Regions from separate parts of the Ramlibacter tataouinensis genome, predicted to be linked through region 1. Evidence: riboswitches for the same ligand, from Rfam matches in the RefSeq annotation. Region 1 holds a riboswitch; the other holds the start of a gene.

Region 1 (7,572 bases):
TTTGCAAGCTCAAGCCCGCGTGCTCTCGAAGTGGATGGAAATGTATCTTTGGGAAACGCTCCTGCGCCAGGCGCACGTCGTAGGGCGAGGTGCACAGGAAGGCCAGCGACTCGGCGGCATCGTGCGCCAGGCGTTGCGGATACGCGTCGGTGAAGGACTTCAGTTCCGCCGGCGTGTCGGCGGTGATCCAGCGCGCGCCGGTGTACTGGCTGCTTTCGAGCCGCACGTCAGCGTCGTACTCCGCCTTGAGGCGGTGCTGCACCACTTCGAACTGCAGTTGGCCGACCGCGCCCAGCAGCATCGGCCCGCCGACTTGCGGGCGGAACACCTGAATCGCGCCTTCCTCGCCGAGCTGCGCCAGGCCCTGCTGCAGCTGCTTGGTGCGCAGCGGGTTCCTCAGGATCACGGTGGTGAACAGCTCCGGCGCGAAGAAGGGCAGGCCGGTGAATTGCAGGCTGGCGCCGTCGGTGATGGTGTCGCCCAGCTGCACGCCGCCGTGCGTGGTGAAGCCGATGATGTCGCCGGCAAAGGCTTCATCCACCGCCTCGCGCCGCTGCGACAGGAAGGTGACGACCGAGGTCGGGCGCAGCTCCTTGCCGGTGCGCTGCACCTTGAGCTTCATGCCGGGCGCGTACTTGCCCGAAGCCATGCGCACGAAGGCGATGCGGTCGCGGTGCGACGGGTCCATGTTGGCCTGCACCTTGAACACCACGCCGGAGAAGTTCGGGTCTTCCGGGTTCACGGTCTTCTCGACCGACTGGCGGTTGACGGCGTGGTGGCTGGTGCGCGGACGCGGCGAAGGCGCCAGGTCCACCAGTGCCTCCAGCACTTCCATCACGCCGAAGTTGTTGACGCCGGAGCCGAAGAACACCGGCGTCTGCTTGCCTGCCAGGAAGGCCTCGTGGTCCCACTCGGGCGAGGCGCCGATCGCCAGCTCCATGCTCTGCTCAGCCGTCTCGAACTCGTGGCCGAAGCGCTTCATCAGCGTGTCGCGCTGCGAAAGGGGAATGGTCTCGAAGTCCTGCGGCAGGCGCTCGGAACCCGCCTCGAACACGGTCATGGCCTGCGTGCGCAGGTTCATGATGCCGCCGAAGGTCTTGCCCTGGCCCACCGGCCAGGTCATGGGCACGCAGGGCATGCCCAGTTCACGCTCGATCTCGTCGAGCAGCTCCAGCGGCTCGCGCACCTCGCGGTCCATCTTGTTGACGAAGGTGATGATGGGCGTGTCGCGCTGCCGGCAGACCTCGATCAGGCGCCGCGTCTGCGCTTCCACGCCATTGGCCGCGTCGATCACCATCAGCGCGGAGTCGACCGCGGTGAGCACGCGGTAGGTGTCCTCGGAGAAGTCCTTGTGGCCGGGCGTGTCCAGCAGGTTGATCACGTGCTCGCGGTACAGCATCTGCATCACCGAGCTCGCCACCGAGATGCCGCGCTGCTTTTCGATCTCCATCCAGTCCGAGGTCGCGTGGCGCGAGGCCTTGCGCGCCTTCACCGAGCCGGCGATCTGGATCGCGCCGGAAAACAGCAGCAGCTTTTCCGTCAGCGTGGTCTTGCCCGCGTCGGGGTGAGAAATGATGGCAAAGGTTCGGCGGCGCCGGGTTTCTGCGGCGTAGGTCGATGCGGACAAAGGGAACTCCGGGGAGATGCGGCTCGGGACGCAGGCCGCTGTGCAAACCCTATATTTTCCCATGGGGTTGAGCTGGCGGCCGGAAGCCGGCGCTTGGCGGCCATCTCCCAGGGGTGAGCGTGAATTGGTCACGGCGATTTCGGGCAGGGCGCCTTTCGGGGCGGGGCCGGCGGCCGGGACGGGTCGTTCTCCGGTCACGCTCGCGGCTACGGCCGTGAATGGTTGCAGGCAGCGCCCGCCCACGACCGGCGTGCGCCATCGACGTCAGCGAACACGCGAATGGACCTGCGCCCGACCCATCCCGACCACCGGCCCAGGACAGGACGGGGTGGGGGCACCAGGGCCGGCGGCCCGGAAAACGAGGCGCGGACTCAGCTCCGCTGGACAGCCCTGAACACCTTCTCCAACTCAAACGGCGCCACCACTTCGAGCTGGTCATACCGGCACCCCGCAGCCGGCTTGTCCGGCCGCCAGCGCAGAAACTGGGCCGCGTGGCGGAAGCGGTCGCCCTGCAGGTGGTCGTACTTGACCTCGCAGACGCGCTCCGGCCGCAGCGGTTCCCACGACAGGTCCTTGCCCGCGCTCCAGCGGCTCTCGCCGCCGGGCATGCGGCTTTGTTCCTGCGCGACGGCCTCGGCCCAGTCACGCCAGGGGTGGTCGCGCAGGGCATCGCCGCGCAGGGGCTCCAGTTCGGTGGCGAACTGGCGGCGCATGTCGGCGGTGAACGATGCCGTCACGCCCACGTGCTGCAGCACGCCCGCCTCGTCGTACAAGCCGAGCAGCAGCGACCCCACTGCGTCCTGCGTGTCGCGGTACCAGCGGAAGCCGGCTACCACGCAGTCGGCGGTGCGCGCGTGCTTGACCTTCAGCATCGCGCGCCGGCCGGGCTGGTAGGTGGCGGCCATCGGCTTGGCGATCACGCCGTCGAGTCCCGCGCCTTCGAAGCGCTGCAGCCAGTCCTGCGCGGTGACGCGGTCCTGGGTGGCGGGCGTGAGGTGGATCGGCGGCAGCACGCTGCCGAGCAACCGCTCCAGCCGCGCGCGGCGTTCGGACTGCGGCAGTTGCATGGTGGAACGCCCGCCGGCGGCCAGCAGGTCGAAGGCGATGAAGGATGCCGGCGTCGCGTCAGACAGCTTCGCCACGCGCGAGGCCGCCGGGTGCAGGCGCTGCTGCAGGCTGTCGAAGTCCAGCCCCCGCTGGCCCACCACCACGATCTCGCCATCGATGACGCAGCCCTTGGGCAGGCGCTCGACGAAGGCCCGCTCCAGCTCGGGGAAGTAACGGTTGAGCGGCCGCAGGTCGCGGCTCTGGATGAAGGCCTCCTGCCCGGGACGGAACACGACGGCGCGGAAGCCGTCCCATTTCGGCTCGAAGATGAAGCCGTCCTGCTGCGGCAGCTCATCGGCAAGCTTGGCCAGCATGGGCGCGATCGGCGGCGTGACGGCCATGGCTTGCTTGTAGCGCAGGTTTTATAGCTGCGGCAAGCGCAAAGCGTGACAGACTCCCGGGTCCGAATCCCGGGGATTGCATGAGCCATACCGACCAGCACCGCTGCGCCTGGGCCCAGGGCGACGCCCTGATGGCCCGCTACCACGACGAGGAATGGGGCGTGCCGCAGCGCGATGGCCGCATGCTGTGGGAGATGCTGATGCTGGAGGGCTTCCAGGCCGGCCTGTCGTGGCGGACGGTGCTGACCAAGCGCGAGGCGTTCCGCAAGGCCTTCGCCAGTTTCGAACCCGCCAAGGTGGCTCGCTTCGGCGACCGGCAGATCGAGCGCTTGCTCGCCGACCCCGGCATCATCCGCTCGCGGGCGAAGATTGACGCGACCATTGCCGCAGCCCGCATCTATTGCGATATGCAGGAACGCGGCGAGGACTTCGCGGACTTTTGCTGGGCCTTCACCGGCGGCAAGGTGCTGGCCGGCGATGGCCGCAGCGTCCCGGCGAGCACGCCGCAATCCGAAGCGATCTCCAAGGAGCTGCGGCGGCGCGGCTTCAAGTTCGTCGGCCCGGTCATCGTCTATGCCTGGATGCAGGCGGTGGGGATCGTCGACGACCACGCGCTCGGCTGCTTCCGGCGGCGCGACGCCCGCTGAGCTCCGGCGCCGGCGCCGGCCGCCCGGACTCATCCGCAGCGGCGCGGTGCCGCGAAGCCCGGGCTTGGGCTAAAATCGGCCGCATCCGAGGAGCGTTGCAGCATCCCCATGCGGGTGTGAGGCTCGGAACCTACGCAACGACGCTCACCCACTGTTCTGTGCGGTGAGTATCCCAGCAGGCAGTGGTCAACTCGACACCAATGGAGTCACCATGAACGCTGCCGTTCTCAAACCCCAAGCCGCGCAGGACTGCGCGATCGCCGACCTCTCGCTCGCCGACTGGGGCCGCAAGGAAATCCGCATCGCCGAGACCGAGATGCCGGGCCTGATGGCGATCCGCGAGGAGTTCGCGAAGAGCCAACCGCTCCGGGGCGCGCGCATCACCGGCTCGCTGCACATGACGATCCAGACCGCGGTGCTGATCGAGACCCTGCAGGCGCTGGGCGCGACCGTGCGCTGGGCTTCCTGCAACATCTTCTCGACGCAGGACCATGCCGCCTCGGCGATCGCCGCGACCGGCACGCCGGTGTTCGCGATCAAGGGCGAGTCGCTCGAGGACTACTGGGACTACACCCACCGCATCTTCGAGTTCGGCCCCAAGGGTGCCGAGGGCGAAGGCCCCAACATGATCCTGGACGACGGCGGCGACGCCACGCTGCTGATGCACCTGGGCAAGCGCGCCGAGAAGGACGCGTCGCTGGTCGCCGGCAACGGCCACAGCGAGGAGGAGAAGATCCTGTTCGCCTCGATCCGCAAGAAGCTGGCCGAAGACCCCACCTGGTACAGCCGGAAGAGCGGCAAGATCATCGGCGTGACCGAAGAGACCACCACCGGCGTGAACCGCCTGAAGCAGATGGCCGCGCGCGGCGAGCTGATGTTCAAGGCCATCAACGTCAACGACTCGGTCACCAAGAGCAAGTTCGACAACCTGTACGGTTGCCGCGAATCGCTGGTGGACGGCATCAAGCGCGCCACCGACGTGATGATTGCCGGCAAGGTCGCGCTGGTGGCCGGCTACGGCGACGTGGGCAAGGGCTCGGCGCAGGCGCTGCGCGCGCTGTCGGCGCAGGTGTGGGTCACCGAGATCGACCCGATCAACGCGCTGCAGGCCGCCATGGAAGGCTACCGCGTCGTGACCATGGACTACGCGGCCGACAAGGCCGACATCTTCGTCACCGCCACCGGCAACAAGGACGTGATCACCCACGCCCACATGGCCAAGATGAAGGACCAGGCGATCGTCTGCAACATCGGCCACTTCGACAACGAGATCGATGTCGCCTCGCTGGAGAAGTACCAGTGGGAAGAGATCAAGCCGCAGGTCGACCACGTGATCTTCCCGGACGGCAAGCGCATCATCCTGCTGGCCAAGGGCCGGCTGGTGAACCTGGGCTGCGGCACGGGCCACCCGAGCTACGTGATGTCCTCGTCGTTCGCCAACCAGACGATCGCACAGATCGAGCTGTTCACGCACAGCGAGTCCTACGACCTGAACAAGGTCTACGTGCTGCCCAAGCACCTGGACGAGAAGGTCGCGCGCCTGCAACTCAAGAAGCTGGGCTCGATGCTGACCGAGCTCACCGACTCCCAGGCCGAATACCTGGGCGTGCCCAAGCAGGGCCCGTACAAGCCGGACACGTACCGGTATTGACCCAGGACACCCTCCCCCTCCGGGGGAGGGCAGGGGTGGGGGCGCTCGCAACTTTGACCAGCGCCCCTCACCCCCGCCCTCTCCCCGGAGGGGAGAGGGAGTAAAAGCATGCGCGCGGATCAATTGCTCGTCGAACGCGGCCTGGCCGCCTCGCGCTCGCAGGCGCAGCGCCTGATCGCTTCGGGCGTGCGCTGGCGGGCGGCGGACGGCTGGAAGCCGGTCGCCAAGAACGGCGACGAGTTGCCGGCGCAGGCCGAGATCGAGCTGCTCGACACTGCCGAGGCGCGCTATGTCTCGCGCGGCGGCTTGAAGCTGGAAGGCGCCTTGCGCGCCGCCGGCATCGACGCGGCCGGCAAGGCCTGCCTGGACGTCGGCCAATCGACCGGCGGCTTCACCGATTGCCTGCTGCAGCACGGCGCCGCCCGCGTGACGGGGGTGGACGTCGGCCACGGCCAGTTGCACGAGAAGCTGAGGCAGGACGCGCGCGTGACCGCCATCGAGAAGCTCAATGCCCGCGAACTCTCGCCAGAACGGGTCGGCCACGACTTCGACCTCGTGGTCGGCGACCTGTCATTCATCTCGCTGACGCTGGTGCTGCCGGCACTCGCGCCGTTGCTCAAGCCCGGGGGCGAGCTGCTGATGCTGGTCAAGCCCCAGTTCGAATTGCAGCCGGGGCAGGTCGGCAAGGGCGGCATCGTGCGCGACGCCGCGCTGTATGCCGAAGTGGAGCGCAGGCTGCGCGAGTGCTGCGCCTCGCTCGCCCTGACGGTGCGCGGCTGGTTCGACAGCCCGATCGCCGGCGGTGACGGCAACCGCGAATTTTTCATTCATGCAAGCAACACACACTGAGGCGAGACGATGACGCTTTCGATCAGCCTGGAATTCTTCCCGCCCAAGACGCCCGAGGGGGCGGACAAGCTGCGCGCCGCGCGGGAGCAACTCTATGCGCTCAAGCCCGAGTTCTGCTCGGTCACCTTCGGCGCCGGCGGCTCGACGCAGGAAGGCACCTTGCAGGCCGTCAGCGAAATCATGGCCGAGGGCTGCCCGGCGGCGCCGCACCTGTCGTGCATCGGCCAGACCAAGGACAGCATCCGGGAGCGGCTGGCCGCCTACAGCGCCGCCGGCGTCAAGCGCATCGTCGCGCTGCGCGGTGACATGCCCAGTGGTTACGGGCTGGGCGGCGAGTTCCGCTATGCCAGCGACCTGGTCGCCTTCATCCGCAGCGAGACCGGGCGCCAGTTCCACCTCGAAGTGGCGGCCTATCCCGAGATGCACCCGCAATCGAAGTCGCCGACCTCGGACCTCGACGCCTTCGCGGCCAAGGTCGAGGCCGGCGCCGACTCCGGCATCACGCAGTACTTCTTCAATGCGGACGCGTACTTCGGCTATCTGAACGAACTGCACAGGCGCGGCATCCGCGTGCCGGTGGTGCCGGGCATCATGCCGATCACCAACTCGTCGCAGCTGATGCGCTTTTCGGACAGCTGCGGCGCGGAAATCCCGCGCTGGATCCGCTTGCGGCTGCAGGGCTTCGGCGACGACAGCGCGTCGATCAAGGCCTTCGGCCTCGACGTCGTGTCCCAGCTGTGCGAGCACCTGAAGGCCGGCGGCGTGCCGGGCTTCCACTTCTACACGATGAACCAGGCAAAGGCGACGGCGGAGATCTGCCGGCGCATCGGCCTCGCGCCCTGACGCTACGGGACCTGGACTCGGCTCAAGCCGGACCCAGGTGCGCCTGACGAGAGCCCGGCTTTGCGAGGAAGGCCTTGTAGCGGCCGCTTTGGTGCAGTTTGGCGTAGACGCGGTGCAGGTGCGTCTTCACCGTCTGGTCGCTGATGTCCAGGACGCGGCCGATTTCCTTGTTTGTCATGCCCTGGCCGATCAAGCGCAGGATTTCTTCCTCGCGGCGCGTGAGCTTGCCTTCTTCAGCCGCGCCAGATGCCCCGATGAGGCCCAGCTGCGCCTGCAAGGCCTGCAACAACACGCCGCGGCCATACCAGGTACCGCCCTGGTGCACCGTGCGAACAGCCTTGGCCAGGGTCTGCGGCTCGACGGGCTTGATCACGCAGCCCCAGCTGTGATGGCGAAGCGCATCGATCAGTCGCTCACTCGCGCAGCCGTCGCAAAGCAGCAGCGATCGGGTTCGCGGGCTGGCGATGCCGATCTGCGTCAGCAGCGCCAAAGTCTGCGTCCATTCGC
Region 2 (7,572 bases), 360 kb from region 1:
GATGGACCGCATCGACCAGGCGGCGCTGCGGCGCTTCACTTTCAAGATCCGCTTCAAGCCGCTCACGCCGGCGCAGCGCGAGCGCATGTTCGTCACCGAAGCCCTGGGCGGCGAGGCGGCGCAGCTGGATGCCGGGGCCCGCACGCGGCTGGCGCAGCTGGATCAGCTGTGCCTCGGCGACTTCGCGGCGGTCAAGCGCCAGGTCGATATCCTGGCGACGCAGTTCAGCGCCGAGGAATTCCTCGGCCAACTCGAGGCGGAGCACCGCATCAAGCCCGAAGTCCGTGAGGCGCGGCGCATCGGCTTCATGCCCTAGTGGCCAACTAGTTCTGGGACTGGGCAGGGCCGCCCCGGTTGCTGAGGCGATCGTTCAATTGCCGCACCAGCCGGCTGCCGGTGCGCTCGCACAGGAAGGGAAAGATCGCGTGCGCCAGGCACGCCAGTGTCGCCAGCGCGAGCACGCCCGCGAACGACAGCGCCATGCCCATGTGCTGCCAGTAGCTTTCGCCGACATTGCTTGGGTGGCGCGTGAACGCCTGCGTGATCGTGTTCATGGCGACCAAGTCTAGGGGGCGGGCCGCGCAAACGGGTTGCAAATCACTGGCGCAAAACAGCCGCTGAGTAGAAAATGCTTCCCATGGACAAGAAAGACAGGGAAATTCTTTCTATTCTCCAGCGCGATGGCACAACGCCGCTCGCCGTGCTCGCCAAAGCCGTGCACCTGTCGCCCACGCCGTGCTGGCGCCGGGTGCAGAAGCTGCAGGAGAGCGGCGTGATCCGCGGCCAGGTCGTGCTGTGCGACCCGGCTCGGCTGAACCTGCCGGTCACCGTGTTCGTCGCCATCCGCGCCAGCCAGCACAGCGATGCCTGGACCAAGCGCTTCGTGCAGGGCACGCGCGACATTCCCGAGATCGTGGAGATCTACCGCATGAGCGGGGACGTCGACTACCTGCTCAAGGTGGTGGCGCCCGACATCGCGGGCTACGACGCCGTCTACAAGCGCCTGATCCGCGCGGTGGAACTGCAGGACGTCAGCTCGAGCTTCGCGATGGAGGTGCTCAAGTCCACCACCGCTTTGCCGCTGGACTACGCGGACTGAACCACGCGCAGCACCTCGTCGCCGTAGGCCTCCAGCTTCTTCGCGCCGATGCCGCTGATGCCCTGCAGGTCGTCCAGCGTGCGCGGCGCGAGCGCCGCGATGGCGGCCAGCGTGGCGTCGTGGAAGATCACGTAGGCCGGCAGGTTGTGCTCGCGCGCGACTTCCGCGCGCCACGCCTTCAGCGCCGCGAAGCGCATCAGGCCGTCCTGGGTGAGGCCGGCGGCGGCCGCCGGCGGCGCGGTGACGGACTTGCGCTTGCGCGCGCGGCCGGCCTGCGACACCGCCTCGCGCAGCTGCACGTCCACTTCGCCGCGCAGCACCGCGCGCGAGCCTTCGGTCAGTTTGAGGGTGTTGAAGGCGGCGCTGTCGACGCTGAGCGCGCCCAGTGCGATCAGCTGGCGCAGCACGCCGCGCAGCTGCGCCTCGCTGAACTCGGCGCCGATGCCGAAGGTGCTCAGGCGCTCGTGCCCGTACTGCGCGACCTTCTCGGTCTGGCGCCCGCGCAGCACGTCCATGACGTGTCCGGCGCCGAAGCCGATGCCGCTGTGCTGCTGCACGCGATAGACGGTGGACAGCAGCTTGCGCGCCGCATCGGTGCCGTCCCACACCCGCGGCGGCGCCACGCAGTTGTCGCAGTTGCCACAAGAGTAGCGAGCCCCCACGCTCGGCACCTCGTGTCCTCGCTGCCCCCCGAGGGGGCCCTCGCCGCCTTGGGGCGGCCCGGCGTCGGCGAGATTCTCCCCAAAGTAGCGCAACAGCCGCACCCGCCGGCAGTCGGTCGCCTCGGCCAGCGCCAGCAGGGCGTCGAGCTTGCCGCGCATCACCTGCTTGAACTCCTCGGCCGAGGGGCTTTCGTCGATCATGCGGCGTTGGTTCACCACGTCCTGCAGGCCGTAAACCATCCACGCGGCGGCCGGCAGGCCGTCGCGCCCGGCGCGCCCGGTCTCCTGGTAGTAGCCCTCGATGTTCTTGGGCATGTCCAGGTGGGCCACGAAGCGCACGTCCGGCTTGTCGATGCCCATGCCGAAGGCGATGGTGGCCACCATCACGATGCCGTCCTCGCGCAGGAAGCGGTCCTGGTGCGCCTGGCGCACTTCGGCCTCCAGCCCGGCGTGGTAGGGCAGGGCATTTGCGCCGTGCTCGCGCAGCAGCGCCGCGATCTCCTCGACCCGCTTGCGCGACTGGCAGTAGACGATGCCGGCCTCCCCCTCGTGCTCGCCCTCGATGAAGCGCAGCAGCTGGGACGCGCCGTCCTTCTTTTCGACGATGGTGTAGGAGATGTTGGGCCGGTCGAAGCTGCTGATGAACTGGCGCGCCTCCTCCAGCTGCAGGCGCTGGGTGATGTCCTCGCGGGTGATCGCGTCGGCGGTGGCGGTGAGGGCGATCCGCGGCACCTGCGGGTAGCGCTCGTGCAGCACGGTGAGCGCACGGTACTCCGGGCGGAAGTCGTGGCCCCACTGGCTCACGCAATGCGCCTCGTCGATCGCGAACAGGCTGAGCTTGCCGCGCTCGCGCAGCTCGTCCAGCAGCGCCAGGAAGCGCGGCGTGGTGACGCGCTCCGGCGCCGCGTACAGCAGCGTGAGCTCGCCGCGCGCCAGGCGCTTCTCGATCGCCCAGGCCTCCTGGCTGGTCAGCGTGGAGTTCAGGAACGCCGCCTCGACCCCGGCCTCGTGCAGCGCGCCGACCTGGTCGTGCATCAGGGCGATCAGCGGCGAGACCACCACCGTCAGGCCCTGGCCGGCGCGCTCGCGCGCGATCGCCGGCACCTGGTAGCACAGCGACTTGCCGCCGCCGGTGGGCATCAGCACCAGCGCGTCGCCGCCGGCGATCACGTGGTCGACGATGTCCGCCTGGGGGCCACGAAACCGCTCGTAGCCAAAAACTTCCTGGAGAATGGATTGGGGTGAAGGCACAGGGCGCGTATTTTCCCGACAATTCCTACAATCAACGCACCATGAGACAAATCGCCTACACCCGCGGCCAGGCCCTGCCCGCCATCCTCGAGCAACGCATCGCGATCCTCGACGGCGCCATGGGCACCATGCTGCAGCGGTTCCGCCTCACGGAAGCCGACTACCGCGGCGAGCGCTTCAAGGACCACCCCAAGGACCTGCGCAACAACGGCGACCTGCTGTCGCTCACCAAGCCGGAGGTGGTACGCGACATCCACGAGGCCTACCTGGCCGCCGGCGTCGACATCATCGAGACCAACACCTTCGGCGCCACCCGCATCGCGCAGGACGACTACGGCCTGGGCGAACTGGCGCTGGAGATGAACCGTGAGTCGGCCAGGCTGGCGCGCGCCGCGGCCGACAAGTTCTCCACCACCGACAAGCCGCGCTTCGTCGCCGGTGCGCTCGGCCCGACGCCGCGCACCGCCAGCATCAGCCCCGACGTGAACGACCCCGGCGCGCGCAACGTCGACTTCGAGCAGCTGCGCCAGTCGTACTACGAGCAGGTGCAGGGGCTGACCGAAGGCGGCGCCGACCTGCTGCTGGTGGAAACCATCTTCGACACGCTCAACGCCAAGGCAGCGCTGTTCGCCATCGACGAGTACTTCGAGCACTCGGGCGAGCGCCTGCCGGTGATCATCAGCGGCACCGTGACCGATGCCTCCGGGCGCATCCTCAGCGGCCAGACCGTCACCGCCTTCTGGTACAGCGTGCGCCATGCCCGCCCGCTGGCGGTCGGCCTGAACTGCGCGCTCGGCGCCGCCCTGATGCGCCCCTACATCCAGGAACTGGCGCGCGTCGCCCCCGACACGTTCATCAGCTGCTACCCCAACGCCGGCCTGCCCAACCCGATGAGCGAGACCGGCTTCGACGAGACGCCCGAGGTCACGGCGCGCCTGCTGCGCGAGTTCGCGGCCGAGGGGCTGGTGAACATCGTCGGCGGCTGCTGTGGCACCACGCCGGACCACATCGCGGCGATCCGCGAGGCGGTGCAGCCGCTGGCGGCGCGCGGCCTCAAGCGCGAGTATTTCTACAAGGAAGCGGCCTAAAGCCTGAACCGGCCCGGGCGCCGAGCCGGCGCAGGCACGGGAAGTGCTTGGACCCTGCTGACATCTCCTCGGTTGGGCGTTGTTCGCAAGTTTCTTCCGCCCGACCCCTCGCATCCCCCGGAGCGCGGCCGTTCCGGGGGATTTTTTTGCGTCATTGGCCGCCGGGCCTCAAGCCTCGGCGACGAATTCCTTGAACTGACCGGCGATGGACCGGGCGGCGGCCTCCAGCAGCCGCTGACCGTGCTCCGGCCGGGCCAGCGACGGATCGGAGCCGATCCGGCCGTCCGGGAAGCGGCGCCTGAAATCGCGGGCGTCGTGGAAACCGCCGCCGGGCGCGACCTGCGGCGACATGCTGACGTGCTTGATGGCCTCGGGATAGGCGTACTGGGTCAAGGAGACTTCGGATGGCGTGGCGTGCGATCCCTCCACGCCGGGGAACAGCTCCTTGGACAGGCGGCCGACCGCTTCGTTCTCCCACCAGTTCGCCAGGGCGCAGCGCAAGTCCGGCGCGTTCCCGCCCCTGCAGGCGCGGTTCTCCGCATGGACCTCGTAAAACGCCGCGCGGATGCTGGGGATGTTGCCGCCGTGCCCGTTGATGAAGAAGAAGCGCTCGAACCCGTGCTCGGCCAGGGACATGACGCAGTCGCGGATCACCGCGATCAGCGTCGAGGGCCGCAGCGTCATGGAGCCGGCAAACTCCATGTGGTGCACAGCCATGCCGACCGCGATGGTCGGCGCGACCATCGCGCCGTCGGCGGCGCCGATCGCCTTCGCGATCACCTCCGCGCAAATGGCGTCGGTGCCGATGAGGCCATTGGGCCCGTGCTGCTCGGTCGAGCCGATCGGCATGAGGATGGCCTTCGGGCCTTTGTGGAGATAGGCCTCGACTTCGGCCCAGGTACACAGCTGCAGTTGCACGGTGTCGGTCCTTCGGCGTTCCGTTCGATGCCCGGGATGATAGGCATGCCGGCCGTTCGCCGAGCTCAACGGGGAGCAGCGATTAGAATCGGCCTTCCTCAAGGAGCGCTGCAGCGACCGGGCATGAGGCCCGGCGTCAGGCTTGAGATTTCCAACCGCGCTCACCTGCACGTATGAGGTGAGAGATGCGCGAAACCCCCGTTCCCTCCATGAAACTGTCCGGCCTGGAGCCCGTCGCGATCGGGTCCGGCAGCCTGTTCGTCAACATCGGCGAGCGCACCAACGTCACCGGCTCCAAGGCCTTCGCCCGCATGATCCTGGCCGGCCAGTTCGAGCAGGCGCTGGCCGTGGCGCGCCAGCAGGTCGAGAACGGCGCCCAGGTGATCGACGTCAACATGGACGAAGCCATGCTCGACAGCAAGGCCGCCATGGTGCGCTTCCTCAACCTGATGGCCGGCGAGCCCGACATCGCCAAGGTGCCGGTGATGGTCGATTCCTCCAAGTGGGAGGTGATCGAGGCGGGCCTGCGCTGCATCCAGGGCAAGGGCATCGTCAACTCGATCTCGCTCAAGGAAGGCGAGGCCGAGTTCAAGCGCCAGGCCGGGCTGGTGCGGCGCTACGGCGCCGCGGCGGTGGTGATGGCCTTCGACGAGAAGGGCCAGGCCGACAGCTACGAGCGCAAGACCGAGATCTGCGCGCGGGCCTACCGCATCCTGGTGGACGAGGTCGGCCTGCCGCCCGAGGACATCATCTTCGACCCCAACATCTTCGCGATCGCCACCGGCATCGAGGAGCACAACAACTACGCAGTGGACTTCATCGAGGCCACGCGCTGGATCAAGCAGAACCTGCCCGGCGCCAAGGTCTCCGGCGGCGTGTCCAACGTGAGCTTCTCGTTCCGCGGCAACGACCCGGTGCGCGAAGCGATCCACACCGTGTTCCTGTACCACGCGATCAAGGCCGGCATGGACATGGGCATCGTCAACGCCGGCATGGTCGGCGTCTACGACGAGGTCGAGCCGCAGCTGCGCGAGCGGGTCGAGGACGTGGTGCTCAACCGCCGGCCGGACGCCGGCGAGCGGCTGGTCGAGATCGCCGAGGATGCCAAGGGCGCGGCCAAGGACGATGCCAGGAAGAACGAGTGGCGCGCCGGCACCGTCGAGCAGCGCCTGTCGCACGCTTTGGTGGCGGGCATCACCGACTTCATCGTGCAGGACACGGAGGAAGCCTATCGCGCCATCCTGGCGCGCGGCGGCCGCCCGCTGCACGTGATCGAGGGCCCGCTGATGGACGGCATGAACGTCGTCGGCGAGCTGTTCGGGCAGGGCAAGATGTTCCTGCCGCAGGTGGTGAAGTCGGCGCGCGTGATGAAGCAGGCCGTTGCCCACCTGGTGCCCTACATCGAGGAAGAAAAGCGCCAGCAGGCGGCCGCCGGCGAGGAGGTCAAGGCCAAGGGCAAGATCGTGATCGCCACCGTCAAGGGCGACGTGCACGACATCGGCAAGAACATCGTCACCGTGGTCCTCCAGTGCAACAACTTCGAGGTCGTGAACATGGGCGTGATGGTGCCCTGCCACGAGATCCTGGCGAAGGCCAAGGTGGAGGGCGCGGACATCGTCGGCCTGTCGGGCCTGATCACGCCCTCGCTGGAGGAGATGCAGTACGTCGCCGGCGAGATGCAGAAGGACGAGCACTTCCGCATCCGCAAGATTCCGCTGCTGATCGGCGGCGCCACCACCAGCCGGGTGCACACGGCGGTGAAGATCGCGCCGCACTACGAGGGACCGGTGGTCTACGTGCCGGACGCCTCGCGCAGCGTCAGCGTGGCCCAGGGCCTGCTGTCGGACCAGGCGGCCCGCTACATCGCCGAAGTCGAAGCCGACTACGAGAAGGTGCGCCAGCTGCACGCCGGCAAGAAGCAGACTCCTCTGTGGCCGCTGGCGCAGGCGCGCGCCAACAAGACGCCGGTCGACTGGAGCCGCTACACGCCGCCGCAGCCCAAGTTCCTGGGCCGGCGGGTGTTCCGCAACTTCGACCTGGCGCAGCTGGCCCGCTACATCGACTGGGGCCCGTTCTTCCAGACCTGGGACCTGGCCGGGCCGTTCCCCGCCATCCTCAAGGATGAGGTGGTGGGCGCCGAGGCGGTGCGCGTCTATGGCGACGGCCAGCGCATGCTCAAGCGCCTGATCGAGGGTCGCTGGCTCACCGCCAACGCGGTGGTGGGCTTCTGGCCGGCCAACGCCGTGAACGACGACGACATCCAGCTCTACACCGACGAGTCGCGCCAGCAGGTGGCGCTGACCTGGTGGGGCTTGCGCCAGCAGACCGAGAAGCAGGCGGTGGAAGGCCGGATGCGGCCGAGCCGCGCGCTGGCCGATTTCGTCGCCCCGCGCGGGGCGGCCAAGGACTATGTCGGCGCCTTCGCGGTGACGGCCGGGCTCGGCGTCGAGCAGAAGGAAAAGTACTTCCTGGACGACCTGGACGACTACTCGGCGATCATGCTGAAGGCACTGGCCGACCGGCTGGCCGAGGCGCTGGCTGAAGCGATGCACGA

What was found. A riboswitch is a leader RNA that binds a small molecule or an ion and turns the genes downstream of it on or off. The one in region 1 is predicted to bind S-adenosylhomocysteine.
Region 2: it holds a riboswitch for S-adenosylhomocysteine, as region 1 does, so the genes downstream of both, metH (methionine synthase) here and ahcY (adenosylhomocysteinase) in region 1, are expected to answer to the same signal.

Annotation. Positions count from the first base shown of each region.
Region 1 is NZ_CP010951.1:2,604,065-2,611,636, forward strand. It holds gene UC35_RS12550 (peptide chain release factor 3) at 1-1,627, opposite strand, end outside; gene UC35_RS12555 (ATP-dependent DNA ligase) at 1,999-3,075, opposite strand; gene UC35_RS12560 (DNA-3-methyladenine glycosylase I) at 3,156-3,722, shown strand; S-adenosyl-L-homocysteine riboswitch at 3,804-3,875, shown strand; gene ahcY (adenosylhomocysteinase) at 3,934-5,373, shown strand; gene UC35_RS12570 (TlyA family RNA methyltransferase) at 5,482-6,222, shown strand; gene metF (methylenetetrahydrofolate reductase [NAD(P)H]) at 6,232-7,065, shown strand; gene UC35_RS12580 (LuxR family transcriptional regulator) at 7,088-7,572, opposite strand, start outside.
Region 2 is NZ_CP010951.1:2,244,195-2,251,766, forward strand. It holds gene UC35_RS10830 (ATP-binding protein) at 1-316, shown strand, start outside; gene UC35_RS10835 (DUF6356 family protein) at 324-554, opposite strand; gene UC35_RS10840 (Lrp/AsnC family transcriptional regulator) at 638-1,099, shown strand; gene UC35_RS10845 (RecQ family ATP-dependent DNA helicase) at 1,087-3,012, opposite strand; gene UC35_RS10850 (homocysteine S-methyltransferase family protein) at 3,054-4,100, shown strand; gene UC35_RS10855 (creatininase family protein) at 4,269-5,018, opposite strand; S-adenosyl-L-homocysteine riboswitch at 5,113-5,188, shown strand; gene metH (methionine synthase) at 5,228-7,572, shown strand, end outside.